DNA from 2 places in the Lactiplantibacillus kimchii genome. Region 1 is predicted to be linked to the other one. Evidence: predicted binding sites of a transcription regulator. Region 1 holds the regulator's gene; the other holds the start of a gene.
The links. The regulator HrcA, encoded in region 1, represses chaperone genes, less so after heat shock. The targets are predictions, from matches to a motif close to TTAGCACTCNNNNNNNNNGAGTGCTAA.
Positions count from the first base shown of each region.

Region 1 (16,604 bases):
AATGTAGTACCACGTCTCACCATGCCAGAACCCCATGATTAACATGTTGATCACGTAGCAGACATTAGCCGTCGTAATTCGGCTCTTAAAGACTTTATGTTTCATGAAGAAGAAGACCATCCGCATATAGATAAAGTCACGGAACCAAAATGACAGCGTCATATGCCAACGATTCCAAAAATCTTTAATATTCTTTGACCGGAACGGTTGGTTAAAGTTCATTGGGGTTTCGACCCCCATTAAATAACTCACCCCAACCGCAAACAAACTGTATCCGGCAAAGTCAAAGAATAGATCCATACTGTACACGTACATGTAACCCAGTAAGGCCCATGAAATACCATGTGCTTGTAAGGCCGCATGCCCCACCGTTGGTAACATTAACGTGCCAAAAATATAAGCCAGTAAAAACTTATACAAGAATCCCAAGAAAATGTAACGGACCCCTTTTTCCACTAAATCTAAATACTTCACGCGCGTTGGCACACTATCATAATCTTTAACAAAGCGACGATAACGGTCAATCGGTCCTGAAGAAATTGTTGGGAAAAATAGTAAAAACTGTCCGAATAAGATCGGATGGAACTCTTTAATCGTCCCATCTCGAGTTTCCATAATGGTTTGGACCACTTTGAAGGTCAAATAGGAAATACCTAAAAACCCAATAATGGAACTAGCGCCCTTTGAAACGGCCGGCGTGATTTTTACCACAGCCAACGGAATAATCGCTAAAATGACGCTAACCACAAATATCCAGCCTTTATTCGACGAATCGGCGCGTTGCCGGTACCGCGAATACAACCAAACTAGACAGATCTGGTAAACCAAGTAAATTACCAATGCAATCCCAGTGTGCCACTTCACGCCACCAAAAGTCAGCAATAAGAATACAAAGGAAATAATTGATTCGTAAATATGCGAGCGGTGACCATAAAGTAACCCAATCATCAATGGTAATAACGCAACGAAAAGTAAGATGAAATAGGTGGGATTACCATATGGATCAAACGTAAAGGACATCATTCGGGGTTAACCTCTTTAATGATCGACTTAACATCAATTTTACCGTTCGGCGTAAGTGGCAAGCTGGTTTGATAAACAAACCGTTGCGGAATCATGTATTCCATCATCATTCCTTGTAAGTCTTTCTTAATAGCAGTCGTTAGGGCAAAGTCACTGGCAAAATCATTAGCCTTAGGCACAACATACGCGATCATCTGTGTGACTTTGTGGTCCTTATTATACTTAGGCACTGCGACTGCTTGCTTAATATGCTGTTGTTGGCCGAGAAAATGATCGACCTCTTCTAGTTCGATACGGTAGCCATTCATTTTAATCTGAAAGTCTACCCGACCACAGTAACGGAATAAACCATCCGCATCCATCGTCCCAATATCACCAGTATGATAGGCACGTTGTCCAGCTAAGGTGAAAAAGGCCTTCGCCGTTTTGGCCGGATTATTCAAATAGCCTTTAGACACACTAGGTCCGGCAATCACTAATTCACCTTCAACCCCAGCAGCAACCGGTTGATTCGCCTCATCAACGACCAGCATTTGTGTATCAGCTTTTGCATAACCAATTGGCAAGCGCGGATACTTTTCAAGCGCCGCAGTCGTAATTTCAATCTGCGTCACTGCCACACAAGTTTCCGTCGGACCATACGTATTAAAAATCCGGGCTGCAGGAAAACGCGCTTTGAGCGTTGCGGCCGTCTTATGTGTCAGTTCCTCACCACAAAACAGAAAATGCGTTAGGTTAGGTAAATGACTGGCATCAAATTTAGGTTCTAACAAGCAAATATCCATAAATGAGGGCGTTGAAACCCAAACATTAATCGGTAAGGTTGGTAAAACCGCAAACAGTTGTTTGAAGTCATCCGTCACCGCTTTCGGTAAGGCATACAGGGTTCCCCCGCTAGCCAAGGTTGGATACACATCCATAACCGATAAATCAAATGAATACGGTGGTTGTGACAACGCCTTAGGTTGCTCAGGTAAGCCAAAATCATCACCTAACATCCAATTGACATAGCTCAATAGATTGGTGTGACTAATTTCAACCCCTTTAGGCTGCCCCGTTGTCCCTGACGTAAAGATGATGTAATAATCCTCATCACCACTGACCGCATGCTGCGGCTGGTACTGCACGGGCGTTGCAAAAATTGCCTTTAATTGATCTGGAATGATAACAGGTGTCGTCCCCACACCAGTCGGCAAATCGGCAACCGCAATTACTGCCGCGGGCTTGGCAATCGCATTAATCATCGTTAAACGTTCATTTGGTGAATGCGTATCAATCGGAATGTAGGCGCGTCCCGCTTTAACCACCCCTAAGAAAGTGGCAATCATTTCAAAAGTTTGCCCACCGAAAACAATAATTGGTGCCTTTGGTGTTAAAGCTAGTGTCTCGAGGTGAGCTGCTAACGCATCTGAATAAGCTTTTAATTCAGCGTACGTGTGCGTCACGCCCTGGACATCATAAACCACTTTTTCAGGTTGCGTCCGTGCATAATCATCAATGGTACTGATTATATTTTTGATCATTAGTAATCTCCCCCAAAAACAAATTAATCCGTTCTCAATTAGAATTCATTGTAGATAAACTTGGCCTGATTAATACCGCTATACCCGTACAAATAAACCAGGGCAAGCATGACAGCAAAATAGAATACTGTAAGCACAATGAATTGAACAACTGGACGTTGGAACCAGAGTTTCAATTTTGCGAACATGCCTTCACCTCCTCAAAATAAGTCAATCAACCGGTCACTTCAAATTACCGCTCATCATTTCCTGATAGATTTTATTCATCGCTGTTAATAATGTATCGGTCGATCGATAATAGTTGGATAATAACACGACGCCGTTTTTGCCATCTTTAGATAAGCGGATGCCAGATTCATAGCCATAACCAACCCCGTGTGACCGTAATGCAGTTGGTTGATCATTATAAACGCCGCCGCCGTATGTTCCTGTGGCGGTACGCTTATGCAAAATTGCCACGTTCTTAGGCGTTAACAATTTGCCATCCACAATCGCTCGTTCCGTTTTGAATAAATCGCCGGCACTCATATAAACTTGACCGGTTCCAAGTTCATTTGCCATTTGCGCGGTCGTTTCAGGGGCTTCGGTCGCATAAGTAGGCGTCGTTTGCCCCGTCACTGCTTGATAACCAGTCGTTGCACCTTTGCCTTGACCATTAATCACGAAACCAGTTTGGTGCAAATCTAGCTTTTTAATAATCTGTTGGTTGAAAAATGTCTTATAAGATTGCCCCGTAATTTGACGGATAATCCCCGCTAATAATAGAAAGTTTACGGAAGAATAGTTGAAGGTCCCTAATTTTTCCGGGGTAAATGTTAAGTGTTTAACGGCGTAATCAACGACTTGTTGTTCAGTTAAAGGATCGGTTGCCCCATCTTTCAATCGAAAACCGGTGGTCATATCCAATAATTGCCGGATGGTCGTTGTGCCACCTTTAATGGTTGGATAATATTTATTGACCGGATCGCTTAGCTTCAACTTACCAGCTTGAACTAACCGCATAATACCCACGGCAGTGATTGATTTTTGAATCGACAATATTTGATATTTTGACGTCGGTCCATTCAATGTTTGCTGCGCCTTATTAGCGTAACCAAAACCCTTTTGATAAATCACCTGGTTATTTTTAACAACTAAGGCGGTCCCCACGAACTGACTTGTCTTCAAAATTTCTGTAATCTGTGCATTAGAGCTTTTAGTCTTTGAAAACGTCGCGGCTTTAATCTTTTTTGCAAGTGCCCGTTGCTTTTGCGCTGTTCGGCGTGCTTGTCTCTTTTTGGCAGCAATTTTTTGCTGCTGCACTTGTTCAACCCGTTTGGTATGGTAATGATAAGCACCAAAACCGCCACCAATCACACCAATTCCCAATATAATCAATAAACCTAGTTTTAATCGTTTCAAAGTTATTAACTTCCCCATCCGTTAATTTATGATGAACCCTAGCCAACGATTACACTTAGCCTTAATCCTGATTCATCAAGTTCAATAGTACTAGTTTAACAGGCTAGCTGAATTGAACCCATTTTGCACTTGAAAAGGATAAAAACTTGCCTGTCCGTCTAATCAAAGGTCAGTTTTGTAACGGTTTTGTAACATTACCGTCAGTTTTAGCGGCAACCCTTTGAAAAGTGGCCATTGATTCACCTCCTTGATTAATTCTAGCACCCTTAAATCAGGCACCTGTAATATATCGAAACCGTTTATTGAAAAATCAGGTGCCAGGAAGGTTAGTTAATAAACAAGCGTCTTTGCTTTACGCCACAACTCATTTTTTGGGTTCTCTGTCAACTGTTGTTGGTAATCTTTTTATTGGTGCTTAGCCGCGCAACGGCTAAGCACCTTTTTTTAATGCGAACATTAAATGTATACGCAATCTGAAATTATTGAAATTTCCAAAACCATAGGCGGTATGTTTTAAAACTTTGATTTTGTTATTTGTCCCTTCCAAAGGACCATTTGAATATTGATATCTAAGTGCGTTCTCAATCGACTCTTGGCTATCTCGTAGTTTCAAAAAATGTTTCTCCATTTCCTCTGGAAATTGATTACTAGCAGCCAGAACCTGTCTTAAACGGGGTAAATCTCGATATTTGACGGCGCTTCTGAGTGTATGCAAGGCGTCATAGGCTCGTTTTAAATCTGGATCAAATTCCAGCATCTCTTCAACAATTTGATTTTGGGTATGGCGTCCGGCAATAAAGGAATAGTGCCTATAGTTCTTGATATCAAGTTTCTCGTTAGGTTTTAAGAGTAGTTTCCAATATCTCTTTAGTGCTTTATATTTAATATTTGATTTAGCAAATTGTTTCATGACGCGAATACGAGTTTGATTAAAGCCTACCACCGCCGATTTCACGATGTGAAACCGGTCAGTAACGATTATGGCCTCTGGAAATACTGACACTAGCTCAGGGTACGTATAATTCATATCCGTTACAATAACTTTGACACCCATTCGGGCTGCTTTCGTATAACGGTTAAAGTATTTTTCAAGACTAGCAAGTGTTCTCGATTCTAAGATATCTATAAATTGATGAGTTTCTCCATCCATAAAGACGAAACTCATCGAACCGTTGGCATCTTTGGTTGACTTGATTTCATCCATGCAAATGACACTTGGCAACCAATCATAATGGGTCAACAAATCACGTTCGTAGGTCTTTAACATTGAGACAACTGTACTACTTGAAATATTCAATTCGTGAGCAATGTGTGTCATGGTCACCGGTTCACTTAGCTTCTCTAAGCAAGCGATGCGAACATTATTAGAGATTGTATGATTCCGTTGCGTTAGCGTAGTTGCTGCTAAAAAATAGCTGTTGCACACTTTACACTTAAAGTTCCGTTTCTTTAGATGCAGTAAAACGTCTCGCTCACTGCTCCTAAGTAGCTTAACTTTTACTTGCCGCCAGCCATAACGAATGATACTTTTTCTGTTGAGCACGCCGCACTTTGGACACGCTTTTGGACGATAGTCCAAAACTGCTTGAACCTCGATTGGTCCTTTTTCTTGAATGTTATTGATAATAGTTACTTTTTTGATGTTTTGGTCTTTAATTCCCAATAAAAATTTAGTATCCTTATTCATAGGGGTATAGTCGCTTCTTTCTCTTGAAATGTGGTAGTGGATAGATATATAAGTCTGCCGACTATATCTCTTTTTCTGCACTTTTTTAATATACTACAAATAAAATACATACAAAAATATCCGCTGCCAGTAATCAAGTTTTCACTTAATTACCAACAACAGATATTTTAGAACCATTTTTTGACACAAAAAAAGTTGAACGCTTGCCCCGAAGACAAGCATTCAACTTGGTTTTTAATCATTTAAGCTACACGCCACGTAATTTATCAAATAGTGAACTTTTGCCATTACCGGCAACCGTTTTACCACTAGCCTTGGCAAACGTCTTTAAGGCTTCTTTTTGACCCTTATTGAGTTTGGTTGGCGTTTGAATCATAATCGTAACCCGTTCATCACCAGTCCCGTTACCACGTAAGCGTGGTGCACCCTTGCCACGTAAACGGAACGTGGTGCCAGTCTGCGTACCAGCAGGGATCTTCATCTTAACATCCCCGTGGACCGTCTTAACTTGCACTTCGTCACCTAACGCCGCTTGGACGAAATCAATTGGCAACTTAAAGTAAATCGTAGCGCCATCCCGTTCGAACTCATCGCTGGGTTCAACTCGGAAGATAATAAACAAATCACCATAAGGACCACCGTTAACCCCGGATTCCCCTTGATTTTGTAACCGCATCTGTTGGCCTTCTTCAACCCCAGCTGGTACCGTTACTTTAATAGAATGACTTTGTTCAGTATGACCTGCGCCACCACAAGTTGCACATTTATCTTTGATTTCTTTACCAGTTCCATGACAAACATCACAAACTTGTTGACTCATCATGCGGCCAAGTGGCGTATTCGTTTGCACTTGAATATAGCCACTCCCTTGACACTTCGAACAGGTCACTGGTGATGTCCCAGGCTTAGCCCCAGAACCACCACAAGTTTCACATTGTTCTTCACGATTATAGGTAATATTAGTTTGTTTCCCAAAAATGGCATCTTCAAACTTCAACGTCATTTCATATTGTAAGTCACGACCTTGTTGTGGTGCAGTCGGGTTTGGCCGCCGACTACCGCCACCGGCATTGCCACCGAAGAATGAACTAAAGATATCTTCGAAACCGCCGCCACCGCCGCCGAAGCCACCGTAACTTTGACCGTTGAAGCCACCAGCGCCACCAAAACCGCCTTGTTGACCGCCTGTTGAGCCATATTGATCATACTGGGTCCGTTTTTGTGGATCACCTAATGTCTCATAAGCCTCATTGACAGCCTTAAACTTGTCCTCAGCGCCCGCTTCATGATTTAAATCAGGATGATACTTTTTTGAAAGCTTTCGATAAGCTTTCTTAATTTCGTCCTGACTTGCATCTTTCGCAACACCCAGAACCTTATATAAATCTTGTTCTGCCATTGTAACCTCCTAATGATCCTTGATAAAGTCCCATTAATATTAGCATATCTGACACAAAAAGCCAAAGCCGCGCGGCCTTGGCTTTTTGTTGCAACCGGTAATGGTTACTTCTTATCCTTATCTTTATCTAAGTCTTCGAAGTCACCGTCAACAGTGTTATCATCACCGTTTTCCTTGCTTTGATCAGCGGTATCAGCAGCACCGTTATCATCGCCTTGGGCTTGTTGCGTTTGTTGATATAACTTGACTGATAAGTCTTGAACAATCTTGTTCAATTCGTCCTTCTTAGTCTTCATTTCATCAACATTATTGTCATCTTGGGCTTTCTTCAAAGCATCACGCGCATCTTGAGCTTGTTTAACTTCATCGTCAGAAACTTTGCCCTTGAGTTCTTTGAGCGTCTTGTCAGTCGTAAAGATTAATTGATCAACTTCGTTCTTCAAATCAACTTCTTCTTTACGCTTCTTGTCAGCATCTTCGTTTTCTTTGGCTTCCTTGACCATTTGATCAATTTCTTCGTCTGAAAGACCCGATGAACTCTTGATGGTAATCTTTTGTTCCTTATTAGTTCCCATATCCTTAGCGGAAACATTAACGATCCCGTTCTTATCAATATCGAACTTAACTTCGATTTGAGGCACGCCACGTGGGGCTGCAGGGATATCAGTCAATTGGAACCGACCTAAGGTTTTATTATCAGCAGCCATTGGCCGTTCACCTTGCAAGACATGAATGTCAACAGCCGGTTGATTATCAGCAGCCGTTGAGAAGACTTGTGACTTGCTAGTTGGAATGGTGGTATTCCGTTCAATTAATTGTGTGAAGACCCCACCCATGGTTTCAATTCCAAGTGACAATGGCGTAACGTCAAGTAAGACCACGTCTTTAACATCACCGGTAATGACCCCACCTTGAACAGCGGCACCTAAAGCAACCGCTTCGTCAGGGTTAATTGAATGGTTTGATTCTTTGCCCGTCCACTTTTCAACGGCATCTTGAACAGCTGGAATCCGAGTTGAACCACCGTTTAAGATCACAACGTCCAAATCAGAAGCTGTCAAGTTAGCGTCTTTCAAAGCATTTTCAACTGGGATGCGCGTCTTTTCAACTAAGTCAGCAGTCAATTCGTTGAACTTAGCCCGTGTTAAGGTTTGTTCCAAATGTAAGGGACCACTAGCACCGGCTGAGATAAATGGTAAACTGATTTGAGCTTCAGAAACACCAGAAAGGTCCTTCTTAGCCTTTTCAGCAGCATCCTTTAACCGTTGTAAGGCCATCTTGTCTTGAGCTAAATCAACGCCGTTATCAGCCTTGAAACTAGCTACTAACCAATCAATGATCTTTTGGTCAAAGTCATCCCCACCAAGTTGGGTATCCCCATTGGTTGATAAGACTTCAAACACACCATCGCCTAATTCCAAGATGGAAACATCAAAGGTCCCACCACCAAGGTCATAAACTAAGATTTTTTCATCTTTATCAGTTTTGTCTAAGCCGTAAGCTAAAGCCGCTGCAGTTGGTTCATTGATAATCCGTTCGATATCTAAACCAGCAATTTTACCAGCATCTTTAGTTGCTTGTCGTTGTGCATCATTAAAGTAGGCAGGTACCGTTACAACCGCTTTTTCAACGGTGTCGCCTAAGTAATCTTCAGCAAAACCTTTAATGTATTGTAAAATCATTGCTGAAATTTGTTGTGGTGTATAATCTTTACCTTCAACGTTTACTTTGTACCCAGCTTCACCCATGTGACGCTTGATTGAAGCAACCGTGTTAGGGTTAGTGATTGCTTGCCGCTTGGCAACTTCACCAACTTGAGTTTCGCCATCTTTAAATGCAACAACTGATGGGACCGTCCGGCCGCCTTCAGGTGTTGTGATAATTTTTGGTTCGCTACCTTCAAGAACTGCGACTGCAGAGTTCGTTGTCCCAAGGTCGATACCGATAATTTTATTACTTGCCATAAATTAACAAACCTCTTTTAAATAGTTTTTTATTTTAATATTATTGCGCCACAACAACCATCGCTGGTCGTAAGGTGCGGTCTTTAAACATGTACCCTTTTTGCAACACTTTAACCACCGTTTCAGCTGGTTGGTCATCCGTTGCAGGTACCGTTTGAACAGCTTGATGAATAGTCGGATCAAACGTTGCCCCATCAGCTGAGACTTCAGTAACGTTATTTTTCTTCAAGGCTTCTTGTAAATGACCATAAACCATTTCGACACCCTTCTTCAACTGTTGTGCAGTCTCATCCGTAGCGTCCGTGGCTAAAGCCCGTTCCAAGTTATCAAGCACTGGTAACACATCTTTAGCTAAGGTTTGACCATCATACTTAATAATCGATGCTTGTTCTTTCTTAAACCGATTTTGCATGTTCACAATTTCAGCTTGCGTCCGTAATAATTGGTCATCCTTTTGATCTAATTCTTGCTGCAAAGCTGCGAGTTTCGCATCTTTAGGATCAACTGGTGCGGTCGCCGTATCGGTTTGTGCATTTGTTTGATCATCAGTTGGTGCGGTTTGATCAGCTGCGGACTTTGCCGTTTGGCTAGCCGTCTGCTCATCAGCTTGCTCGCTAGTAGTTGGTTTTTTTGCCAATGATTTCATCTCCCTGTCCGTCACTCATCAAAGTACCGGTAATATTCTAACAGTTTGCGGGCCAGTTCACGCTGGAACGCGCCCATTAAGCCAATCATCCGTGAGTATGGCATGGCGGTCGGTCCTAGCAAGGCAATCATGCCTTGCCCGTGCCGATCAACATCATACGTTGCGGTAATTAAACTATAGTCTTTCAGCAAATCATTGGTAATTTCGTTACCAATTCGTACTTGAATATGCTGACCAGGCGACCCAATCACATTTGCGAGACTGTCGGTCTGATCAAGCAACGAGTACAATGACTGCATTTCCTTAGGATTCTGCATGGTCGTATAATTAAATAAATTTAACTTGCCACCCACATAAAATCGTTCAGAAGCTGCCTTGGACAATACACTGCCAAAGATATCCAAGAACCCGTTGGGATTTTGCAAGTACTGCGATAATTTCAACGGAATTTCTTGCTGTAGCTTTGACAAGACGTCTTGTAACGGCAGGCCAATCAATTGGTCATAAATGAAACGAACAACTGGTTCCAGCTCATCGCCAGTTAAGTCATTCGGAATTGTAAACGTTTGGTTCTCGACATCACCGTTATTCGTCACTAAGATAGCCATCACCTGATGATTACCTAGTGGGACTAACCGGAAGCCACTTAACCGACTGTTCTTTAATTCCGGTCGCAGTGTAAACGTCGTATAACTTGTCAATTGTGACAAAATATCCGCCGATTGTGCGACAATCTCATCAATTTTATGAAATTCACCACCCAATGAATGTTGGATGACCTTCAAATCGTTGCCGTCAACTTTTTCAGGCTTCAAGATATGATCAACATAATAACGATAGCCTTTAATTGACGGAATCCGACCAGAAGATAGATGCGTTTTGACGATTAGACCTAAATCTTCAAGTTGGGCCATTTCATTACGAATGGTGGCCGAGCTAACCTTCATGGGCAGCTCTTGGACTAAAGATTTAGACCCGACTGGGTTACCGCCTTCGGTATAGTCACGGACAATAGCCTTCAAAATTAGGCTTTGTCGTTCAGTTAACGTGATCATCACCTCTTTTTAGCACTTAACTTAATAGAGTGCTAACACAGTTACTAATATAACAACCTCTTAGGTTAAAGTCAAGGAAAGACAAAGTTTTTTAGCAAAATAATTGTTCGACTGCTAATTTAGCCTAACCGATCACTGAGACCGCAAAAAACCTCAGACCACGGTCCAAGGTTAATGGCAATAATTTGAATTTAGCGTTCGGCACGATTGATAGCCGCATCAATCACTTGATTATCGAACGGTTCTTGTAGATAAGCCGGATTATCAATTGGCAAATGCACCTTGAAGTCTGCAAAACGTTGAATTTTAACCGTTGCTTGGTCGATTTCAAACCCCAAGACGTGCCCGCCCAACTGATGGTCGTGACTTAAGAAGTGCAAGTGAAATCCACCGACTGTTGCACCTTGAAAAAGTTGGGGGGCAAAGTAGCCAATAATCGTACCATCGACAGCTTGCCCTTCAAATTCTGGTTGCTGAGCCGTAGCCGCTACCAATGGCTGATAAGGTGGCTGCTGCCGTGGTGCGACCCGCGTCTTGATGTGTTTAAAACGACCATCCACTCGGACCGCTGCAAAAACATTCATTAATTGATAGTCCTTTAATAGCTGCTTTTCAAACGCTGCTTGTGTTAGCGCGGCAACGGGGCTACTCTTCACTGGCTTTTCAAAATGAACGGAAGCAAATGGCAACGTTTCGGTCGCCGCAATCTCACGAATCTGGCCGTCTTCGCGGGCTTGATAAGCAGTGCCATTTAAAATAATGACCTCCCCATCTAGCCCATCTAAAGTCCCAATTCCAGTATCACCATGTTTTAACAATTCGCCAGCAGTAATCGTCCCTGTATATAACCCTGGCACCAATAAGCCTAACGTCCCATGTTGAAAAATCGTATCTGTTGCTACCATTTGCTAGTCCTCCTCATCGTTCGCTTTTGCTGTACTCGCCGACCATAATCGCGGTTTGGCCTGGAACGGGTGGGCCATATAATAGGCCCGGGTCGCTTGTTCATCACTTTTTAGTTGTGTGACTAAATCGGCCGCTGCTGCAAACTTTACTTCACCACGCATCCGATGACCCCAGCGAATCACTAAAGTTTGACCATAAATATCACCCGTAAAATCTAATAAATAGATTTCAACGGTAATCGGTCGATCTTGACCAAAAGTAACATTACGCCCAACTGAAGCCATGCCTTGCACCCACTTTGAGCCAACTTGAACCATCGTGGCATAAATACCAATTCCAGGTACTCGGGTATTGGTATTATGCGCAACATTTGCCGTTGGAAAGCCTAACGTTCGCCCACGAGCTTCACCGTGGACAACCACCCCCGTCGTTTCATATTGATAACCTAATAGCTCATTAGCCTCATCAATTTGGCCTAAGTCTAGTGCCGTTCGAATCCGAGTTGAACTAATTTTAGCTTGTGCATCAAGTTTTTTAGGCACCTCAATAATGTCAAAACGGCCCTGCGCATACGTCCCTAAAAGCGGCATATTTGCAATCGTTGCGGGTCCATAAGTATAGTCAAAACCAGCAACCACCGTCTGCGCATGCAAGCCGACAATTAATTGATCGACAAAGACTTGGGGCGGTAAAGCGCCAACGATTGCATCAAAATGTAAAACGTACAATAAATCAACGTCTAATTCGGTCATCAAAGCGGCCTTTTGCTCGATAGTCGTCAAATAGCGGACTTGTTGTGGGTCTGTTTTTTGAAAAACAACGGAGGGATGTTGATCAAACGTCATCACTGCCAGTCGGGCACCTTGAGCTCGGGCTACTTTTCGTGCCGTTGCCACCACTTGCTGATGGCCCCGATGTACGCCGTCAAAAAAACCGAGTGCCAAAACAACTGGCCCAGCCGGAATTTGACTAGTGACATCAGGATAAGTTAAGTTAATCACCTGCATGTCAAAAAAACTCCTTAATTTACCGAAAACATTTTAAATGGTTTATAACGTTGTTCGGCTTCACGATAACCATATAAACATTTTAGACTGCCTTGATAGGTCAATGCAACCAACGTGTCTGCATTAGGCGCTTTTTGTTGGCCTTCGTCAGCCGTTAAAAAGGCCCCGTTTCGGACACGTTCCCATTGCGCAGCCGTAAGCGCCACTTGGGGATACTGGGTTAAAGCTTGATCGATCGGGGCTAATAAATCGTCAGCGGTCCCAGCTTCAACTTGAGCCGCAATTTCTTCAAAGGTAACCGTTTGATCCAAGGTAAAGCCGCCGCTCTTTAAGCGCGTTAAATCACTCATCACAGCGGGGACGCCTAGCTTTTTACCAACATCAACCGCCAAAGTTCGGACATAAGTCCCCTTGCTACAAGCCACCGTGAAGTAAACCGTCTGTGTTTGCGTGGCATCATCATAAGTTGCAGCTTGACGTTGTTTGAAGCTAGCGATTTCAATCTGCCGTTCTGGCCGTGCGACTGTCTCTCCATGCCGTGCATAGTCATATAATCGCCGACCATTCACTTTCACCGCTGAAAACATTGGTGGAATTTGGGTAATGGTACCCGTCATTTGGGCTAAAGCCGCATCAATTTCGGTCGCCGTAAACGGCTTGGTAATTGGCGTTCTTGCAACTTCTTCACCATCTAAATCTTCCGTTGTTGTCGCAAACCCAAAGGTAATACTCCCTTGATATTCTTTGCCAGAAGCGACTAAGAACTGCACAACTTTGGTCGCATTACCGATACAAATTGGCAACACACCATCGACACTCGGATCGAGGGTGCCAGAATGGCCCACTTTTCTAGTTTGATATAATCTACGAATTTTGGCAACGCAGTCAAAACTAGTTAGACCGCGGGGTTTATATAATGGTAAAATTCCATTTGGCATTATTTTTGCTCCTTAAAATTAACTCTGTTCAGTATACCACACCACTTGGCCGCCAAAAAAGCGTCGCCAATCCAAATGGATTGGGCGACGCTTTTTAAGGTTAACGTCTTGCTTAATCTTGACGTTTCAAGTTGTTAATCAACTGATCAATGTGACTCCCATATTGGACGGAATGATCCCGCTCAAAAGTAAGTTCAGGCGTCTTATAAATACTGAGACGTGATCCTAATTCACTCCGAATCAAGCCCTTCGCTTTTTCAAGCCCGGCAGCCGTCTTCGCATCATCTGATGCTTTATCAGATAAAATACTGTAGTAAATCGTTGCTTGCTGTAAATCGCCCGTTACCGTTACGCCGGTAATCGTCAATCCAGCCACGCGTGGATCACGAACTCGTTTCAATAAAATGTCATCGACTTCGCGTTGAATCTCTTGCTCTAGTCGACCGACTCGATAATGTTGTGCCATCGCTAATGCACCTCCGTTGGCGTCCGTTTATTCAACCGGAACTTCCTTCATGACATAAGCTTCGATAACATCGTTAACACGAATATCGTTATAATCTTCAATCCGTAAACCTAATTCAAAGCCTTGCTTAACTTCCTTAACGTCATCTTTGAAACGTCGTAAGCTGGCTAACTTGCCATCATAAATAACGACACTATCACGGATAACACGAACACCGGAGTCCCGATGGATCACCCCATCAGTGACCATCCCACCACCGATTGTACCAATCTTAGAAACCTTATAGATTTCACGGATTTCGGCTTGACCAGTGATTTTTTCTTCGTAAGTTGGTTCGAGCATCCCCTTCATCGCACTTTCGATTTCGTCGATTGCATTATAAATAACTTGATGCAACCGAATATCAACATCGTCCGTGTCAGCTTGGGACTTGGCTTGTGGCGTTGGCCGCACATTGAACCCAATAATGATGGCATTACTTGCTTCTGCTAAAGCGACATCACTTTCGTTAATGGCCCCAACTGCGGTATGGATAATATTGACCCGCACGCCTTCAACTTCAATCTTCCGTAAACTACCAGCTAAGGCTTCCACGGAACCTTGAACATCCGCCTTAATAATGACGTCAACTTCTTTAATTTCACCTTGTTTCATTGAATCAAACAAGTTATCCAAAGTAACGTGTGCAGTTTGCTTCCGTTCATCCATTAAAGCTTGCTTAGCCCGTTGTTCACCAGCATCACGCGCTGTCTTTTCGTCATCGAAGACTACGAAACGATCACCAGCTTCAGGAACATCACTTAATCCAGTGATTTCAATTGGCGTTGATGGAATGGCTTCTTTCAGGCGTCGGCCTTGATCATTGGTCATCGTCCGTACACGACCATAGGTATTCCCAACAACAACTGGGTCCCCAACATGCATCGTCCCTTGTTGAACCAACAAGGTTGCTGTTGAGCCTTTACCACGATCTAAACTAGCTTCTAGTACTGAACCAGCCGCATTTTGTTTTGGATTGGCCTTTAATTCTAAGACTTCTGCTTGTAATAAGATCATGTCCAATAATTCATCCAAGTTCTTACCGAATTTAGCTGAAATTTGAACAAAAATCGTATCGCCACCCCAGTCTTCAGAAATTAACCCATATTCAGTTAATTGTTCCATGACATGGTTCGGGTTAGCACCTGGCTTGTCAATCTTGTTAACCGCCACAATAATTGGGACCTTGGCAGCTTTCGCATGATTAATCGCTTCGATTGTTTGTGGCATAACACCATCATCGGCTGCCACAACCAAGACCGTAATATCGGTAATATCAGCACCACGCGCCCGCATTTCTGTAAAGGCCGCATGCCCAGGTGTATCCAAGAACGTAATCGGTTTACCGGCATGCTTGACCTGGTAAGCCCCAATCGCTTGGGTAATCCCACCAGCTTCACCAGCAGTAACGTGTGTATGCCGTAACTTATCAAGCAACGTCGTCTTACCATGATCAACGTGACCCATGACTGTAACAACTGGTGCCCGCGTTTCCAAGTTTTCGGTATTGTTGTTTTCATCATCGAAGAACTTATCTAAGTCGGTAACATCCACTTGGACTTTTTCTTGAGCATTGATGCCGTAATCAGCTGCTAGAACTTCAATCGTATCCTTATCTAAGGATTGATTTTGGTTGACCGCCACGCCTAACATAAATAACTTCTTGATAATTTCAGCTGGTTCGCGATGTAAAATTTTACCCAAATCTTGGGCGTTCATCCCGATGGTATAAATCAACGTTTCTGGCAATGGCCGGTCTTTACGTACTGAAACCGGCTTGTTGCTAACTTGACGAATCCGTTGATTCTTGCGGCTTTGTTTCTTATTGCGACGACGGTTGTTATTCCCGCCACGATAACGACTATTACTATTGTTTAAACCGCCACCAAAGCGGCCACTACCATTGCGGCTACTGTTATTGTTGTTGCTGCCGCTAGTGGTTCGATTGCTGTTACTGGTCCGATTAGCACTCGTTGTTGACCGGTTACTACTCGTATTTGATCGGTTACTACTGGTGTTAGAACGATTTGAACTGGTAGTTGACCGGTTTGAACTAGTCGTTGATCGGTTCGTATTGTTGCTAGTACGACTTGAGTTATTCGATGAATTCCGCGAGCCAGTCGTGTTATTTGAGCGGTTAGCTGAGTTGCCATTACTCCGGCTACTATTGTTACTCGTCCGGTTGTTAGTCGTATTAGAACGACTAGTATTGCCGTTACTCCGGTTACTATTAGTCGTATTTGACCGTGAGCTTGATGGTCGTGAATTAGTTGAACTAGTCCGACTACTATTGTTGCTACTCCGGTTTTGGCTACTACTGTTGCTACTGCTATTATTAGTTTTGTTATTATTTCGATTATTATTCAAAGAATCACCACTCTGTTGATGACGCGAGTTGGATTGCTGCTGGTTAGCAGTTCGTGTCACACTTTTGGCTTCAGTTTTTGAAGCCGGACTGGTTGCCCCAGTCGTTGTAGATTTCGGATTGGTAACAGTGCGAGCGCCCTTTAACTGCCGCGCTTCATTGTCACCGAGTGTCGACATATGATT
Region 1 covers NZ_CP027194.1:577,928-594,531, forward strand. Annotated here, with positions in the region: gene dltB (D-alanyl-lipoteichoic acid biosynthesis protein DltB) at 1-1,020, opposite strand, end outside; gene dltA (D-alanine--poly(phosphoribitol) ligase subunit DltA) at 1,020-2,546, opposite strand; gene C5Z26_RS02920 (teichoic acid D-Ala incorporation-associated protein DltX) at 2,585-2,734, opposite strand; gene C5Z26_RS02925 (serine hydrolase domain-containing protein) at 2,769-3,947, opposite strand; gene C5Z26_RS02930 (ISL3 family transposase) at 4,378-5,634, opposite strand; gene dnaJ (molecular chaperone DnaJ) at 5,882-7,033, opposite strand; gene dnaK (molecular chaperone DnaK) at 7,138-8,997, opposite strand; gene grpE (nucleotide exchange factor GrpE) at 9,038-9,634, opposite strand; gene hrcA (heat-inducible transcriptional repressor HrcA) at 9,655-10,698, opposite strand; gene budA (acetolactate decarboxylase) at 10,890-11,603, opposite strand; gene ribF (riboflavin biosynthesis protein RibF) at 11,607-12,611, opposite strand; gene truB (tRNA pseudouridine(55) synthase TruB) at 12,626-13,549, opposite strand; gene rbfA (30S ribosome-binding factor RbfA) at 13,662-14,015, opposite strand; gene infB (translation initiation factor IF-2) at 14,043-16,604, opposite strand, start outside.

Region 2 (16,604 bases), 880 kb from region 1:
ATACAGGCTTGCGAATCGGGGTCACGACTGCCAAGACGTTGGCGTATACATTAAATAAAGAATTAGTGGGTATTTCTAGTCTGGCAGCTTTGGCCGGCAATGTGGTTAAAGAGGGACAATTAGTGGTACCAGTATTCGATGCTCGGCGTGATAACTTGTTCACAGGACTCTATCGGATTGTGCATCAGCGACCAGTGCCGGTGATTGCAGATCAGCATGTGAGTGTGACTGAGTGGTGTCAACAATTAGCGCCATATCAAGAATCAATTGTCTTTATTGGCGCCGATGTGGCGATTACGCAAGCGACGCTCAGTGCGCAACTTGGTGATCGGTTTGTTCGTGCCCAACCACAATTAGATTTACCGCAGGCAGCTGTACTCGGTTTGTTAGGCTTAACGGCCACTCCGGTCCAACAGCTACACAATTTTGTGCCCAATTACTTACGGCTAACGCAAGCAGAACGCGAATGGCTAGCCAAACATCCGAAAGAGGACCATGCCCCATATGTTGAGAAGATTTAAGCAGTACTTTCAGAGAGTAACGAAAAACCGTAGTCAACGCCGTCAAAAAATAATGACGATTGATAATCACGTTGTGCAAGTTGGTCCGACCGGGTACTATGTCTCGCGGGCGCTGATTACAGATGTTCCAGAAATGTTAGCCATTGAGCGCGCCGTTTATGCGGGTAAGACCCCTTGGGATGAAAATGCCTTTAAAACGGAACTCCGCCGTCAAAGTGGTCGCTTTTATATTGTCATGCGTCATGAAGATCGGCTATGTGCCTTTTGTGGCTGTGCTTTTGATGATCGGCGTCAAGATGCGCACATTACGAATATTGCCGTCCATCCTGATTTTCAAAATCAAGGGTTAGGTCGGTACATGATGACAACAATGATTGAACGTGCTGGGTATTTAAATTATCGGACGGTAACCTTAGAAGTTCGGGCTAGTAACGTGAATGCCCAACGGTTATATACAAGTTTGGGATTTGAAAAAACTGGCGTTAAGAAACGGTATTATTTTGGTGATCATGAAGATGCGCTTGATATGACGTATCATTTACCGGTAACGGCCGCTAATGACTGATCGACAGTTAATTGCCAGTTCAGCTTATGCCACTGAATCAGCTGTAGCTAAGCTGTGTTTTGAGTTAGCCCAGTTGGCCTATCCCCAAGGGGCCCCTTGGCGGTTAACAACTTTTGCGGCGGATTTAGCAATGCCCCAATCACTTTATCAGCTCTTAGTGGTGGCGGGACAACCGATTGGGTTTATCAGCTTAACGAAGGTGTTGGATGAAGTTGAAATTACTAATGTAGCCGTTGTGCCAGCTTATCAAGGTCAGGGACAAGCAACTTTCATGTTACAAACTGTCTTGCGCCAGTTACCCATAGCTAGTCAGGTTTTTTTAGAAGTTCGTGATAGTAACCACACTGCGCAACGGTTATATGCTCGGTGTGGTTTTTCGAAACTATCAACGCGGAAGGCGTATTATCAGCAACCGCGTGAAGATGCATTAATTATGCGAAAAATTATTAATTGAGGATGATAACGCGTGGAAAAGCAAAATTTAATTTTAGCCTTTGAATCTAGTTGTGATGAAACGAGTGTTGCCGTGATTGCGGATGGACAAACGATTCTGTCAAACGTGATTGCGACTCAAATTAATAGTCACAAACGGTTCGGTGGTGTGGTACCAGAAGTTGCCAGTCGCCATCATATTGAACAAATTACATTATGTATTGAAGCAGCTTTAACAGAAGCTAAGGTCACTTATGATGACTTGGATGCCGTTGCAGTAACGTATGGTCCGGGCTTAGTGGGCGCGTTATTGGTCGGAGTAAATGCCGCTAAAACGGTGGCCTATGCGCATCATTTACCTTTGATTCCAGTGAATCATATGGCGGGGCATATCTATGCGGCCCGGTTTATTAAGCCGTTTGAATTTCCGGTGATGGCTTTACTCGTTTCTGGGGGACATACAGAATTAGTTTATATGCAAGCGGATGGTCAGTTTGAAATTATCGGCGAAACTCGCGATGATGCCGCTGGTGAAGCTTATGATAAAATCGGTCGCGTTTTAGGCGTGCCCTATCCAGCCGGAAAAGTGATCGATGAAATGGCGCATCAAGGTCAAGATACGTTTAAGTTTCCGCGGGCCATGATTGATGAAGCTAATTTTGATTTTAGTTTTAGTGGGTTAAAGAGTGCTTTTATCAATACGGTTCATCATGCTGATCAGATTGGTGAAACTTTGGATAAGAATGATTTAGCGGCTAGTTTTCAAGCGAGCGTGGTTGATGTTTTAACGAGCAAAACGATGCGCGTTTTAGAAAAGTACCCGGTTAAACAATTGGTATTAGCTGGCGGAGTTGCAGCTAATCAAGGGTTACGCGAACGCTTACAAAAGGTTTTACCAGTCAAGTTTCCAAATACGGAATTATTATTAGCGCCTTTAAAATTATGTGGTGATAATGGGGCCATGATTGGTGCCGCCGCTTATGTGCAATATCAACATAAGCAGTTTGGTGATGCGACGTTAAATGCTGATCCAAGCTTAGAATTTGATTGGATGCCTAATATGGTTCACTAAAAATGACCGTTACTAAAACAGTCGCTGCAAGAAATTACAACTTGCAACGACTGTTTGGTAGCGGTCTTTTTATATTAAACTAGCTTTTCCAAAGCTTCAGCTTGTTCAGTCCAGTCATTTTCGGCCTGTTCATGTGTGGCGTTAACTTGTTCCAATTGTTGTTGAAATTCTTGTAATTTTGTCGCATCAGCAAAGACGGCTGGTTGTGACATCTGTTCTTGAATTTCAGTAGCCTCAGTTTCTAAGTCACTCATTCGTTGTTCCAGGGACGCAACTGAACGTTCTAACTTGCGCTTAGTTCGCTGTTGTTGTTTGCTAGCTTGATAGGTTTGCTGTCCCTTGGATTGGCTCACTGGTGCGCCAGCTTCGCTGATAGCAGTGGTCGTGGCGCTGGTGGCATTAGCCGCCGCTTCACTAGCGGCCAATTCAGCTAACTCAGCTTGTTCCTGCTTTTTATCAATATAGTAATCATAGTCACCTAAGAATAATTCTGTGCCAGTTGGGGATACTTCAACGACACTGGTGGCAACTTGATTAATGAAATAACGGTCATGTGAGACGAACAAAAGCGTGCCATCAAAATCGTTAAGTGCAACTTCCAATACTTCACGACTGTCAATATCCAAGTGATTGGTCGGTTCGTCTAAAATTAAAAAGTTATCATTTTCCATAGCTAACTTGGTCAGTAGTAAACGGGCCCGTTCACCCCCGGATAAGGACCCGATTGATTTATCGACATCGGCACCAGTAAACAAGAAACTGCCTAAAATGGTCCGAATATCTTTTTCAGGAGTGGTCGCATGTTCGTCCCAAAGTTCACTAAGGACGGTTTTTTTAGCATGCAAATTCTTTTGTTCCTGATCGTAATAACCGGTAACGACATTGGTCCCGAAGACCGCTTGCCCCTTGATAAATGGAATTTGACCCAGAATACTTTTCAGCAAGGTTGATTTACCAATTCCATTGGGTCCCACGATGGCGATGGCTTCATGTTTTTTGATGTTTAATGTGTCCGGTGCTGACAAGATTTGATCTTGATAGCCCACCGCTGCATCTTTGACGGTTAAGACAATGTTGCCACTTTGTTTGGCTGCATGAAAACCAAAGTGGGCGGTCTTTTCATCACCTTCGGGACGGTCCAAACGCGTCATTTTTTCGAGTTGTTTTCGCCGTGATTGGGCGCGCTTGGTAGTTGAAGCCCGCACAATATTCCGATTAACAAAGTCTTCTAATTTGTTGATTTCGGTCTGTTGCTTCTCATAATGTTTCCATTCTGCTTGAATACGGGCCGCTTTTTGTTGGACATATTGATCATAATTGCCAGTATAATGCACCATTTCATGATGGGATAGATCGTAGACTTCGTTGACGACCCGATCTAAGAAGTAACGGTCGTGACTCACAATCAGCAAGGCGCCCGTGTAAGATTGAAGATAACTTTCGAGCCAAGTGAGCGTTTCAACGTCCAAATGGTTGGTTGGTTCATCCAGAATGAGCAAATCCCGTTTTTCCAATAGTAGTTTGGCAAGCGCCAACTGGGTCTTTTGGCCCCCGGAAAGTTCGGTAACGGATTTATCATAAACATCAGCATTGAACTGGAAACCATGTAAGACACCCCGGATTTCGGCCTGGTAACCGTAACCATTTTTTTGTTGAAATTCAGTTTGAACTTGGTCATAAGTCTTTAAAGTTTGTTGATAAGTCGGGTCATCCGCAATAACTTCAGGATCACTTAATTGGGCTTCTAAGCGGTGCATTTGAGCTTCTAGTTGATGTAATTCAGCGAAGACACTGCTCATTTCTTCCCAAATTGTATGGGCGCTATTTAAACCTTGATCTTGAGCCAAATAGCCGATAGTTAAGCCTTTACGCATTGAAATTTGACCTTCGTCAGGGACGGTTTCACCGGCAATCATTTTTAATAAAGTTGATTTACCAGCCCCGTTGCGACCAACTAAGGCGACACGCGCATGGTCCTGAATATCTAATTGTACGTTATCGAACAAGACATCAGCGCCAAAACGCCGCATGACTTGCTGTACTTGTAGTAAAATCACGTTTTTTTAAACTCCTTTCGAGGTGGATTCGTCAAATAATTGTAGCATATTGTCGTTGTTAGCCCTAGTGAAAGGGAAGAATAAGTAAATATTATTTCACAAAGTGGCCTATTATGCTAGAATAGTGTCAGCAAATTCACAAACTTTTGATAAGGAGGGTCGTCAAATGGCAGAAACAAAAATTCCACGGGCAACGGCCAAGCGGTTACCGATATACTATCGGTATTTGAACATTTTATTAGATGCTGACAAGAAACGGGTTTCGTCAACGGAGCTGTCAGAAGCAGTTAAAGTTGATTCAGCTACGATTCGACGAGATTTTTCATATTTTGGGGCATTAGGCAAACGCGGGTATGGCTATGACGTTGAAAAGCTCTTGGCATTTTTCAAGAAAATTTTAAATCAAGACACGTTAACTAACGTCGCCTTGATTGGGGTCGGTAATTTGGGCCATGCGTTACTTAATTTTAATTTTCATAAAAATAGTAATGTCCGTATTTCAGCAGCTTTTGATGTCAACGAATCAATTGCCAATACGGTCCAAAGCGGCGTTCCCGTTTATCCGATGGCGGAATTAAAGAAACAATTAATTGAACAACAAATTGAAATTGCCATTTTAACGGTGCCAACTTCAGTCGTTCAAGACGTTACAGATGAACTGGTTGATGCTAACGTTAAAGGAATTATGAACTTTACCCCATTACGCATTTCAGTTCCCGAGACGATTCGGGTTCAAAATGTTGATTTAACGAATGAATTGCAAACCTTAATTTATTTTATTGAACATTATGGGGAACAACTTGGCGATAAATCAGCTGAATAATATTAGCTAGCAAAAGACGCAACCAAAAAAATGGTTGCGTCTTTTAGTTATTTTAAGTTAAAAATAAGGGTAAAACTGCGACAACGTTCATTAAAATATGGGCAATCATCGATGTCTGAATACGACCAGTATGCCGGTATAGCCAACAAAAGAGGAGGCCGATAAAGGCATATAAAATTAAATGACCGTCCGCATGAGCAAAACTAAATAACAAACTAGAAATAACCGCAGCACCGACTGTTCCAGTAACGGTCGTTAGGTTACCGAAAATAACTTTACGAAAGACGATTTCTTCCATAATTGGCGCTCCAACGAGCACTGCCAGTAAGAAGAAGGGGTATTTCTGACCAATTGTGAGTAACGTATTGGTATTGGCCGAGGCCGTTGACTGGCCGAGTAGTTGCGTCAAGCGTAAAATAACGACTTGACCGACAAGCACTAAGACAACGCCGATAATTCCCCATAAAACCGTACTGACCCAATTTTTAGGGTGCTGTTCGACGGCATTTGGCGTTTTAGTTCGCCAAGCGAGCCATCCTAAAATGATAGCGCCAAGTAAGTAATCTAAAGTTTGAATTAAGAAAATCCAAGATCCAAGTTGATGGAATCCTTGGGCTAATAAAGTAGGTAGGGCATAGATGATAAAATAGACGATTAAAACTGTCAGCGATTGGCGGCGATTAGCCATTAGCTCACGTCCTTTAATAATAAAATTTCGAGTCAGATTTGACTTAAGTAAGTTCATTATAATCGATTTGACTTTCTTTGACTAATTATTGACAAATAACTTGCATTCTTGAATTAAAATGATATAGTTATCTTTGTGATTAGCACTTGATGTTTGTGAGTGCTAAAAAAGAATAAATGGAGGGATTCACGTGTTAAAACCATTAGGTGATCGTGTCATCTTACAACAACAAGCAGAAGAAGAACAAACGATTGGTGGTATTGTTATTGCCAACAATGCTAAGGAAAAGCCACAAAGTGGTAAGGTTGTTGCTGTATCTGATGGCCGGATTTTAGATAACGGTTCAAAGGTTGCACCTAGCGTGAAAGTCGGCGATCAAGTATTGTTTGACAAGTACGCAGGTACTGAAGTTAAGTACGAAGGGTCAGCTTATCTAGTCTTACACGAAAAAGATATTGTCGCGGTTGAAGACTAATCCATTTAACTGATAGTAATTAAAACAAAATTTATTTATGAGGTGAATACAAATAATGGCTAAAGAATTAAAATTCTCTGAAGACGCACGTTCAGCAATGCTCAAAGGTGTTGACCAATTAGCTAACACCGTTAAATCAACTTTAGGTCCTAAGGGTCGTAATGTTGTATTGGAAGAATCATACGGCTCACCAACCATCACTAATGATGGGGTGACGATTGCTAAGGCAATTGAACTTGAAGATCATTTTGAAAATATGGGTGCTAAGTTAGTTTCTGAAGTCGCTTCAAAAACTAACGATATTGCCGGTGATGGGACTACTACTGCAACGGTATTGACGCAATCAATCGTCAACGAAGGCATGAAGAACGTTACTGCTGGGGCTAACCCAGTTGGGATTCGGCGCGGGATTGAAGCCGCAACGAAGACTGCCGTTGACGCCATGCATTCAATGGCCCATGAAGTTAAGACGCAAGAAGATATCGCTCAAATCGCAGCCGTTTCATCAGCTAGCCAAGAAACGGGTAAGTTGATTGCGGAAGCGATGGAAAAAGTTGGTCATGATGGCGTTATCACTATTGAAGAATCACGTGGTGTTGATACTAGCTTGGACGTGGTTGAAGGAATGCAATTTGATCGTGGTTACCTATCACAATACATGGTTACCGATAACGATAAAATGGAAGCTGATTTAGACAATCCTTACATTTTAATTACCGATAAGAAGATTTCTAACATCCAAGATGTTTTGCCATTACTACAATCAATTGTTGAACAAGGCAAGCCATTGTTAATTATTGCCGATGACATTTCTGGCGAAGCTTTACCAACTTTGGTATTAAACAAAATGCGTGGGACTTTCAACGTTGTTGCGGTTAAAGCACCTGGCTTTGGCGATCGTCGTAAGGAACAATTACAAGATATCGCGGTATTAACTGGTGGGACTGTCATCACTGATGACTTGGGCCTTGAATTGAAAGATGCTACTATCGATCAATTAGGTCAAGCTAACAAAGTAACAGTTACCAAAGATAACACGACTATCGTTGAAGGTGCTGGCGATAAAGATGCCATCAGCGAACGAGTTGAATTTATCCGTAACCAAATTGCTGAAACCACTTCTGATTTCGACAAAGAAAAATTACAAGAACGTTTAGCTAAATTAGCTGGCGGGGTTGCCGTTGTCCGTGTTGGGGCCGCAACTGAAACTGAATTAAAAGAACGTAAGTACCGGATTGAAGATGCCTTGAATGCGACCCGTGCGGCTGTTGAAGAAGGCTTCGTACCTGGTGGTGGGACTGTCTTCGTTAACGTTATCAAAGCGGTTGATGCTTTGAAAGAAACCGGCGATATTCAAACTGGGATTAACATTGTTAAGCGTGCACTTGAAGAACCAGTACGGCAAATTGCTGAAAATGCTGGTTTAGAAGGCTCAGTTATCGTTGAAAAGCTTAAGGAACAAAAACCAGGCGTTGGGTTCAATGCTGCAACCAACGAATGGGGCGACATGATTGCTGCCGGAATCGTGGATCCAACCAAGGTTTCTCGTTCAGCATTACAAAATGCTGCTTCAGTTTCAGCGTTATTATTAACGACTGAAGCCGTTGTTGCTGAAAAACCAGCTCCAGAAGCACCCGCAGCACCTGCAGCACCAAACCCAGGCATGGGCGGTATGATGTAAGTTTGTTGTTCAAAACACCTACTCAATCGAGTGGGTGTTTTTTTAGTCGTCAAGCATGCTGACGACTGGAATCGGCTGGGGGCGTCACTCACTGGCTGTGAGTTCTGTGAGTAACGGCAAAAAAAATAATGTGATGGACGAAACGTGTAGTATTTACTAATTTAAAGTAGTAGAATCTAATTTGACTTATCACTTACTTGAAAATAATTATTTTTTGGATAAAGGAGTTATTAGCATGTGGCGTTATTTAAAACGGTTGCTAATTGGTAAACCGTTAAAAACCATGGATGAGGGTGGGCAAGCACTCACTAAGTTCAAGGCACTGGCGCTGCTGTCCTCAGACGCGCTTTCATCAGTGGCTTATGGTACTGAACAGATTACGACCGTCTTGATTACTTTGTCAGCGGCAGCTTTGATGTATCAATTATATGTGGCAGCTTTAGTTTTAATTTTGTTATTTGCTATTACGATGTCTTATCGCCAAATCATCAAAGCCTATCCATCTGGTGGTGGGGCTTATGTGGTTGCAAGTACGAACTGGGGGCGACCGGCGGGGTTAGTTGCTGGAGGTTCGTTGCTGGTTGATTATATGTTGACCGTGGCAGTTTCGGTAACTTCAGGGACCGAAGCCATTACGTCGGCGGTACCAGCGTTAGTGCATTACCAAGTTTTGATTTCAGTGTTAATTGTCATAGCTATTATGGCTTTAAATTTACGTGGAATGCGTGAATCTGCCGCCTTCTTAACTTTTCCCGTGTACTTCTTTATTATTATGATTGTTGGGATGATTATGTGGGGAATTATGAATATCGCTAGTGGTAACTTGGATTATCATGCGTCAGCAGCAATGGGGGCACCCGTGCAAGGCATGACCTTAGTGCTGTTCTTCCGTGCCTTTTCATCGGGGTCATCATCGTTAACTGGGGTGGAAGCCATTAGTAATGCGGTGCCTAACTTCAAACGACCAAAACGGCGTAACGCTGCGAATACTTTAGCCATTATGGCGATTATTTTGGCCGTTTTCTTTGGTGGGATTACTTACTTAAGTTATTTCTTGGGTATTAAACCACAGGCCGGTAATACGGTCTTATCACAAATTGGCGCTGCAGTATTTGGACATGGTTTGTTCTACTATTTGTTACAATTAGCAACGGCATTGATTTTAGCAGTTGCGGCAAATACTGGTTTTTCAGCTTTTCCGGTACTAGCTTACAATTTAGCCAAAGATAAGTTTTTGCCACATGCCTATATGGATCGTGGTGATCGATTAGGGTATTCCAATGGGATTATCTCCTTAGCGGTTGGCGCGATTGCGTTGATTTTTATTTTCCATGGCAAAACAACCTTACTGATTCCGCTATATGCGGTCGGGGTCTTTGTGCCATTCACCTTATCACAATCTGGCATGATTATTCACTGGCTACGAGAACGAGGTCAATGGTGGTGGATAAAGGCGGCAGTTAACTTGTTAGGTGCCTTAATTTCCTTAGTATTAGTTGTCTTTTTGTTTGCCTTACATTTTGGCAACGTCTGGCCTTACTTAATTGTGATGCCACTGTTACTGTATATGTTTTATCGGATTCATGTGCATTATAATCGCGTTGCTGCACAGTTACGGGTGATTGCCAAAGAAAAAGCGGAGTTGCATGATTACGATGGTGCAACCGTGATTGTTTTAGTTTCAAATGTGACACGAGTGACTGCTGCGGCTGTCAATTACGCTCGTTCAATTGGTGATTATGTGATTGCCATGCACGTGTCGTTTGATGAAAATCCGGAAAAAGAACATAAGACGGCGGCTGAGTTCAAGTCGACTTTTCCAGATGTTCGATTTGTGGATATTCATTCATCTTATCGATCCATTGCAACACCGACCTTACGTTTTTGCGATGTTATTGCAAAGCGGGCGGCCGAACGTAATTTTTCAACCACGGTTTTGGTCCCACAATTTGTACCGAAAAAGCCTTGGCAGAATATTTTGCATAACCAAACGAGTTTACGGTTACGGGCAGTTTTGAACGCGCGTGAAAATATTATTGTTTCAACGTATAATTATCACTTAAAAGAGTAATTAGCTAACGACGCGGTGATGGCTTGACCATTTACCGCGTCGTTTTTTGGCTAAATTGTGAATGAAATGTGTTGCCTTTCCTAAGTTTCATTGAATCAAGTTGTCAAGGTCGACAGAGATTTGTATAATTATCAGTAAGTCATGAGAGAGGGGTTGCGCGCAAATGATTAAATTTGAAATCTTAGTCTGTTTAATGGCGACAATGATGATCTCGGCCATCTTAACGCCGTTTGTGCGAAAACTTGCGTTTAAAATTGGGGCAGTCGATAAACCTAATAGTCGCCGAGTCAATAAAATTTCAATGCCAACGATGGGTGGGCTTGCCATTTTTATTGCTTATACCATTGGGACCACCATGCTCTATTTAATGCATCAATTTCCAAGTCGCTTGTTTTTTGCATTATTGGGTGGCGAAGTGATTATTTTAGCAACTGGGATTATTGATGATATTTTTGAATTAAAGCCGCGTCAAAAGATGTTAGGAATTACGCTAGCGGCCTTAGAAGTTTACTTCATTGGTGGCATTAAGATGACAACGTTTACGTTCCCGTTTATTGGTTTAATTCACTTTCATTGGATGAGTTTGCCAATTACGCTATTGTGGATTTTAGCCATTACGAATGCGATTAATTTAATTGATGGCTTGGATGGGTTAGCAACCGGGGTTTCAATTATTGCTTTGAGTACTACTGGGGTGATTGGTTTCTTTTTCTTAAACGCCAACACGTTTGTTTCCCTATTGATTTTTACATTAGTGGCGGCAATGCTGGGCTTTTTACCTTACAATTTTTTCCCAGCCCGCATTTATTTAGGGGATACAGGATCGTTGTTCATCGGCTTTATGACGGCTGTGTTCTCACTATTTGGTCTAAAAAATGTCACGTTGATTTCAGTTGGGATTCCAGTAATGATTTTAGGGGTCCCCATTACGGATACAGTTTATGCGATGATTCGCCGGATTTTAAACAAAAAGCCAATCTCGCAGGCCGATAAGCATCATCTCCACCATCGGTTAATGCAATTAGGATTAACTCATCGGCAAACCGTCATGGTGATTTATGGGATTGCCTTGATCTTTTCGTTTATTTCGTTGCTTTACCCGATTTCGTCAATTGGCGGATCGGTTTTACTAACGATTGGGTTATTGTTGGGACTGGAACTGTTTGTTGAAGCGATTGGTCTGGCCGGGGATCATCGGCAGCCCTTACTCAATTGGATCAAACGAACAGTGGCACGCTTTACGTCTAAGAGTAATCATTAAATTAAAGGCTTGATTTGTTACAGATTGGTTGACCAGTAATGGTGAGCCAATCTGTTTATTTTTTTAGCAGGCACTAAGTTTACTTAAATAGCCTTTACGAAAACAATACAAGGGATTTACATAATCGCTATTCTTAATTTACAAAGGAACAGTAGTATTAAAACTGTTCCATTAGCAATCAATGAACTGTTCAAATCAAACGGTGATCATGCTCGTATCACATTTAGCACTTCCTACCCAGACTTGCTATTTTGATTTAGCCGCATTGATTGCTTTAATTATGACAGTCAAAATTAAAAAGGGGAGTTTCGATTATGAAAAAAGCAGTGACATTAGGGGCACTAGCCGTAACAATGACCATCTTATTAGCTGGTTGTGGGAGTAGTTCTGCAACTAGCACTAAGGCTACCAGTAGTAGCAGTAAAGCTAAGACTACTAAGATTGTGGCGACTGGTTCAACCGCGTTGCAACCATTAGTTGAACAGGCTGGACAAACATTCCAGAATGCACATTCTAATGTGACGATTAATGTGCAAGGCGGTGGCTCTGGAGCTGGTTTGAGTCAAGTCGCTAAGGGCTCAGTCAATATCGGTAACTCTGATTTATTCGCACAAGAACAAAAGGGATTAGATGCTAAAGGCTTAGTTGATCATAAAGTTGCCGTCGTTGGGATGGCACCAGTTGTCAATAAAGATGCTGGTGTGACTAATGTTTCCAAGGCCCAACTTGTCCAAATCTTCCAAGGTAAAGTGACCAATTGGAAAGATCTTGGTGGTAAGGACGAAAAAATTACCGTGGTTAACCGGGCTCAAGGTAGTGGGACGCGGGCAACTTTCGAAAAATGGGGTCTAGATAACGCTAAAGTTGCGACTAGCCAAGAACAAGATTCGAATGGGACCGTTCAAAAAATTGTTTCGACCACGCCAGGGGCAATTAGTTATTTAGCCTTTTCATATGTTAAGACGGATGTTGAAGCATTATCAATTGATAACGTTAAACCAACTGAAGCGAACGTTGCCAATAACAAGTGGAAGATTTGGGCGTATGAACATATGTATACTAAGGGACAACCAACTGGTGAATTGAAGACTTTCTTAACTTATATGACCTCAAAGGATGTTCAAGGTAGTCTAGTTAAAAAATTAGGTTATATTCCATTGACTTCAATGAAGGTTGACCGTGGTGTTTCTGGTAAAATTACGACTTTGAAATAACCGTTGCGTAGCGTTTAAGCAAACTAAAAAGACTGTAAAACCAATTTGGTTTTACAGTCTTTTTGTATGTCGAGAGAATAAAAGGTTGAGCGCTGGCGTGTGGGAAATGTTGGTCGGCTTAGGTCATTTTAACGGGAACTTCGTTAAATTGTTCACCTTGCGTCGTCAAAGTGACTTGGCCACTTAATAAGTTAGTGAGGGCCGCCTGTGTCGTCGCTAACTGAGCAGTGTCAACGGCAATGGTCAAGCTAATGCCAACGCCGTAATCTGTCGTGAGCGTAACTAACTGTTGTTGACTGAGATAATGATTAAGGCGATCTAGCTGATGGTAGCCAATTTTAATGATTAACTTAGTTTGTAAAATTCGTTGTACTTTGCCAACCTGTTGAATGGCTTGTGCAGGAGTCCCATTGTAGGCTCGAATTAGGCCACCAGCGCCCAATTTAATACCACCAAAGTAACGGGTGACAATAGCTAAAACATCATGGACCTGATTTAGCTTCAAAGCTTCTAAAATTGGGACTCCAGCCGTCCCAACTGGTTCACCATCATCACTCATGCGTTGAATATGGTCATCGGCGCCGAGCAGATAGGCAAAGCAATGGTGGTTGGCTTTGGGATTTTCAGCGCGCACAGTGGCTAGCTTAGCTTGAACCATGGTTTCATCCGTTAGCCGATAAAGATGAACAATAAAACGTGATTTTTTAATCGTTTGTTCAAAAATAAAATCATGAGCAATCGTGTAATATGGCACGGTCAAAATAAATCAGCTCCTTTAAAGTAAGTTAATTGTGAACGCGTAATTGACTAGTAAGGGGGATGAAGCAATGCAAGCGAATGAGTTATATGGTCGTCAGCTTAATTTAACGGTCGCTCAGGCTAGTGACTTACCAGTTAATACGCAACGTTTAATGAGTATGCAAGTGACGGCTAGCTTAGTCCAGTGTCAACGTTGTCATAGTCGATTAAAGCGTGCATGGGCTCAGTTACCTAATCAACACTATTATTGTTACCAGTGTTTAAATCTAGGCCGGATTAGCACCTTAACTTCACTGTATCACATTCCGGAACCCAATGACTTTCCTAATCGGCCTAAATTAACTTGGACGGGGACGTTAACTCCGCAACAAACTGCTTGTGCGGCAACTATTCAGGCTAAGTTTGCAACACACCAACGTCATTTACTTTGGGCAGTTACGGGGGCCGGCAAGACTGAAATGTTGTTTCCAGGGCTGGCTTGGGCATTAGCGCAAGGCCTGCGCGTTGCAGTGGCTTCACCACGGGTTGATGTTTGTTTGGAACTATATCCGCGGTTACAAGCGGCCTTTGCTAGCTTGGATATTGCTTTACTACATGGTCGTCAAACCGAGCCTTATCGGTATTGTCAATTGACCGTTTGTACCACGCATCAATTATTGCGATTTCGAGCGGCTTTTGATGTGTTAATTATTGATGAGGTAGATGCGTTTCCTTTTGCTGCTAATCCCCGGTTGACCTATGCCGTGACCCAAGCTTTAAAATCAACAGGAGCTTTATTATATCTGACGGCCACCCCTAGTCAAGCGTTGCTACGTCAAGTCCGGCAACATCAGTTAAGTATCAGTTATTTGCCACTACGGTTTCATCAGCATTTATTACCGGTCATTAAGGTCACCTTACGACCAAATTGGTGGCGCCAAATTCAACACGGCCAGTTACCAACGGTATTACGACGCTGGTTACAGGAATATGCGCAGACGCAGCGTCGATTTTTATTGTTTGTGCCGCGAGTCAGTCAATTGGCATTAGTCCAAGCGGCCGTGCAACAAAATATTCCGGAGTTGACCGGTTTAACGGTGCATTCTACTGATCCTGACCGGTTGGCGAAAGTTCAGCAGATGCGTTCGGCGACGGTACAATATTTAATTACGACGACGATTTTGGAACGTGGAGTGACGTTTCCTGGTATTGATGTGATTGTGTTAGGCGCCGATGATACGATTTTTTCAACGGCAGCGTTAGTTCAGATTGCGGGGCGTGTCGGTCGGTCAAAAGAGCGGCCGACTGGCTTAGTGCGTTTTATTTGTAGCAGCTATGCACGACCGGTCAAACAAGCCCAACGCCAAATTAAACAAGTTAATCGGAAAGGGCGGCGCCTACTAAATGAACTGTCTACTGTGTCAACGGCCGTTACACCCTAACTTAACTTTGCCCTGGCTATTAAGTTGGCGACCACTAGTCCAACCGGTTGTTTGTGTGGCATGTTGGCAACAATTTCAGCCGATAATGGCCACTAGTGCTTGTCTAAGTTGTGGCCGCGCCCAGGCAACGCGGACGCCATGTCGTGACTGTCAACGCTGGAATCAGCCTGATTTTTATAATCAGGCGTTATTTGAATATAATTCTGCAATGCAAGCATACTTTAAGCAATATAAATTTAAAGGTGATTTTCGGTTACGGCAAGTCTTTGCCGCAGTGTTACAGGCGCGGTTAGCTCAGTTGCGACCAACGCTTATGGTGACGATTCCGGTGACACCGGCGACGATGTTAACACGCGGCTTTAATCAAGTGACCGGCTGGCTAGCTAATGGGGAAAATCAGAGCTGGTTACAGACGGCGGCGGTCGCAAAAACGATTGCACAATCGGCAAAAACTCGGGAGGACCGTTTAGCAACACCGCAACCATTTGTCTTAAGTCCGACGACACCTAAGCTTCAGGGCCAGACCATCGTAATTGTCGATGATGTGTATACGACTGGACGTACCATTCGGCATGCAGCCGATTTGTTGTTAGAAAGTGGCGCTAAACAGGTGATTGGGTTAACTTTATCACGATAATTATAATGAAAGGCGCATTTAGATTGTTTATTATAGCGCTTTCTATTATAATGAAATCAAGCAAAGTAATAGAAGAGTGGTCCTTTGATTACTTTGGGTACACAGTAATGTGTGTGAAGGGAGAGAAGATCTATGCTTAATTTTAATATTCGCGGTGAAAATATCGAAGTGACACAAGCTATTCGTGACTATGTTCAAAAACGGGTGGGTAAATTACAAAGATTCTTTGACAATAACGTTGACTCAATTGCCCACGTGAATCTAAAAATTCATCCGGACAAAACTGCTAAAGTTGAAGTAACCATTCCACTTCCCTATTTAGTTCTCCGGGCAGAAGAAACTTCTCCTGATATGTATGCGAGCGTTGATTTGGTAACCGACAAGTTGGAACGCCAAATTCGCAAGTATAAGACCAAGGTCAACCGGAAGTCCCGCGAAAAGGGCTTCAAAGCGATTGATTTTGCAGCGACTGACGAAACCGTTGCAGCTGCTAATAATGATCAGGACGATAAGTTGGATGTTGTGCGTACGAAACGGGTTTCTTTGAAACCAATGGATAATGAAGAAGCCATTTTACAAATGGACATGTTAGGTCATGATTTCTTTATCTATGAAGACGCAGAAACTGACGGCATTAACATCGTTTATCGGCGTAATGACGGCCGCTATGGTTTGATTGAAACCGGCGACGATCAATAATATCAAGACGTAAATCAAGAACTGGTCGCTGACCAGTTCTTTTATTTTACAAATAAAACGGTCGGTATCGGTTTCATTGACAGCGTGTGGTTTTCATTGACCTCAAAAAATGGTAAAATGACAGATGGTATTTTATTTTGAAAATAGACTAAAGTAACAGTAATTAAGAATTATTATTTGGAGAGGATACGGAAATGGCCAACATTTTAAAACGCTGGGTTGAAAGCG
Region 2 covers NZ_CP027194.1:2,145,134-2,161,737, forward strand. Annotated here, with positions in the region: gene tsaB (tRNA (adenosine(37)-N6)-threonylcarbamoyltransferase complex dimerization subunit type 1 TsaB) at 1-521, shown strand, start outside; gene rimI (ribosomal protein S18-alanine N-acetyltransferase) at 505-1,086, shown strand; gene rimI (ribosomal protein S18-alanine N-acetyltransferase) at 1,079-1,540, shown strand; gene tsaD (tRNA (adenosine(37)-N6)-threonylcarbamoyltransferase complex transferase subunit TsaD) at 1,553-2,590, shown strand; gene C5Z26_RS10435 (ABC-F family ATP-binding cassette domain-containing protein) at 2,665-4,647, opposite strand; gene C5Z26_RS10440 (redox-sensing transcriptional repressor Rex) at 4,814-5,470, shown strand; gene C5Z26_RS10445 (CPBP family intramembrane glutamic endopeptidase) at 5,523-6,158, opposite strand; gene groES (co-chaperone GroES) at 6,349-6,633, shown strand; gene groL (chaperonin GroEL) at 6,689-8,314, shown strand; gene C5Z26_RS10460 (APC family permease) at 8,550-10,385, shown strand; gene C5Z26_RS10465 (glycosyltransferase family 4 protein) at 10,549-11,646, shown strand; gene C5Z26_RS10470 (phosphate ABC transporter substrate-binding protein) at 11,961-12,860, shown strand; gene C5Z26_RS10475 (YigZ family protein) at 12,979-13,620, opposite strand; gene C5Z26_RS10480 (ATP-dependent helicase ComFA) at 13,688-15,040, shown strand; gene C5Z26_RS10485 (ComFC family protein) at 15,003-15,677, shown strand; gene hpf (ribosome hibernation-promoting factor, HPF/YfiA family) at 15,810-16,376, shown strand; gene secA (preprotein translocase subunit SecA) at 16,571-16,604, shown strand, end outside.
Region 2: a site for HrcA is predicted at 6,298-6,324, ahead of groES (co-chaperone GroES). Genes of this name have one in related genera too.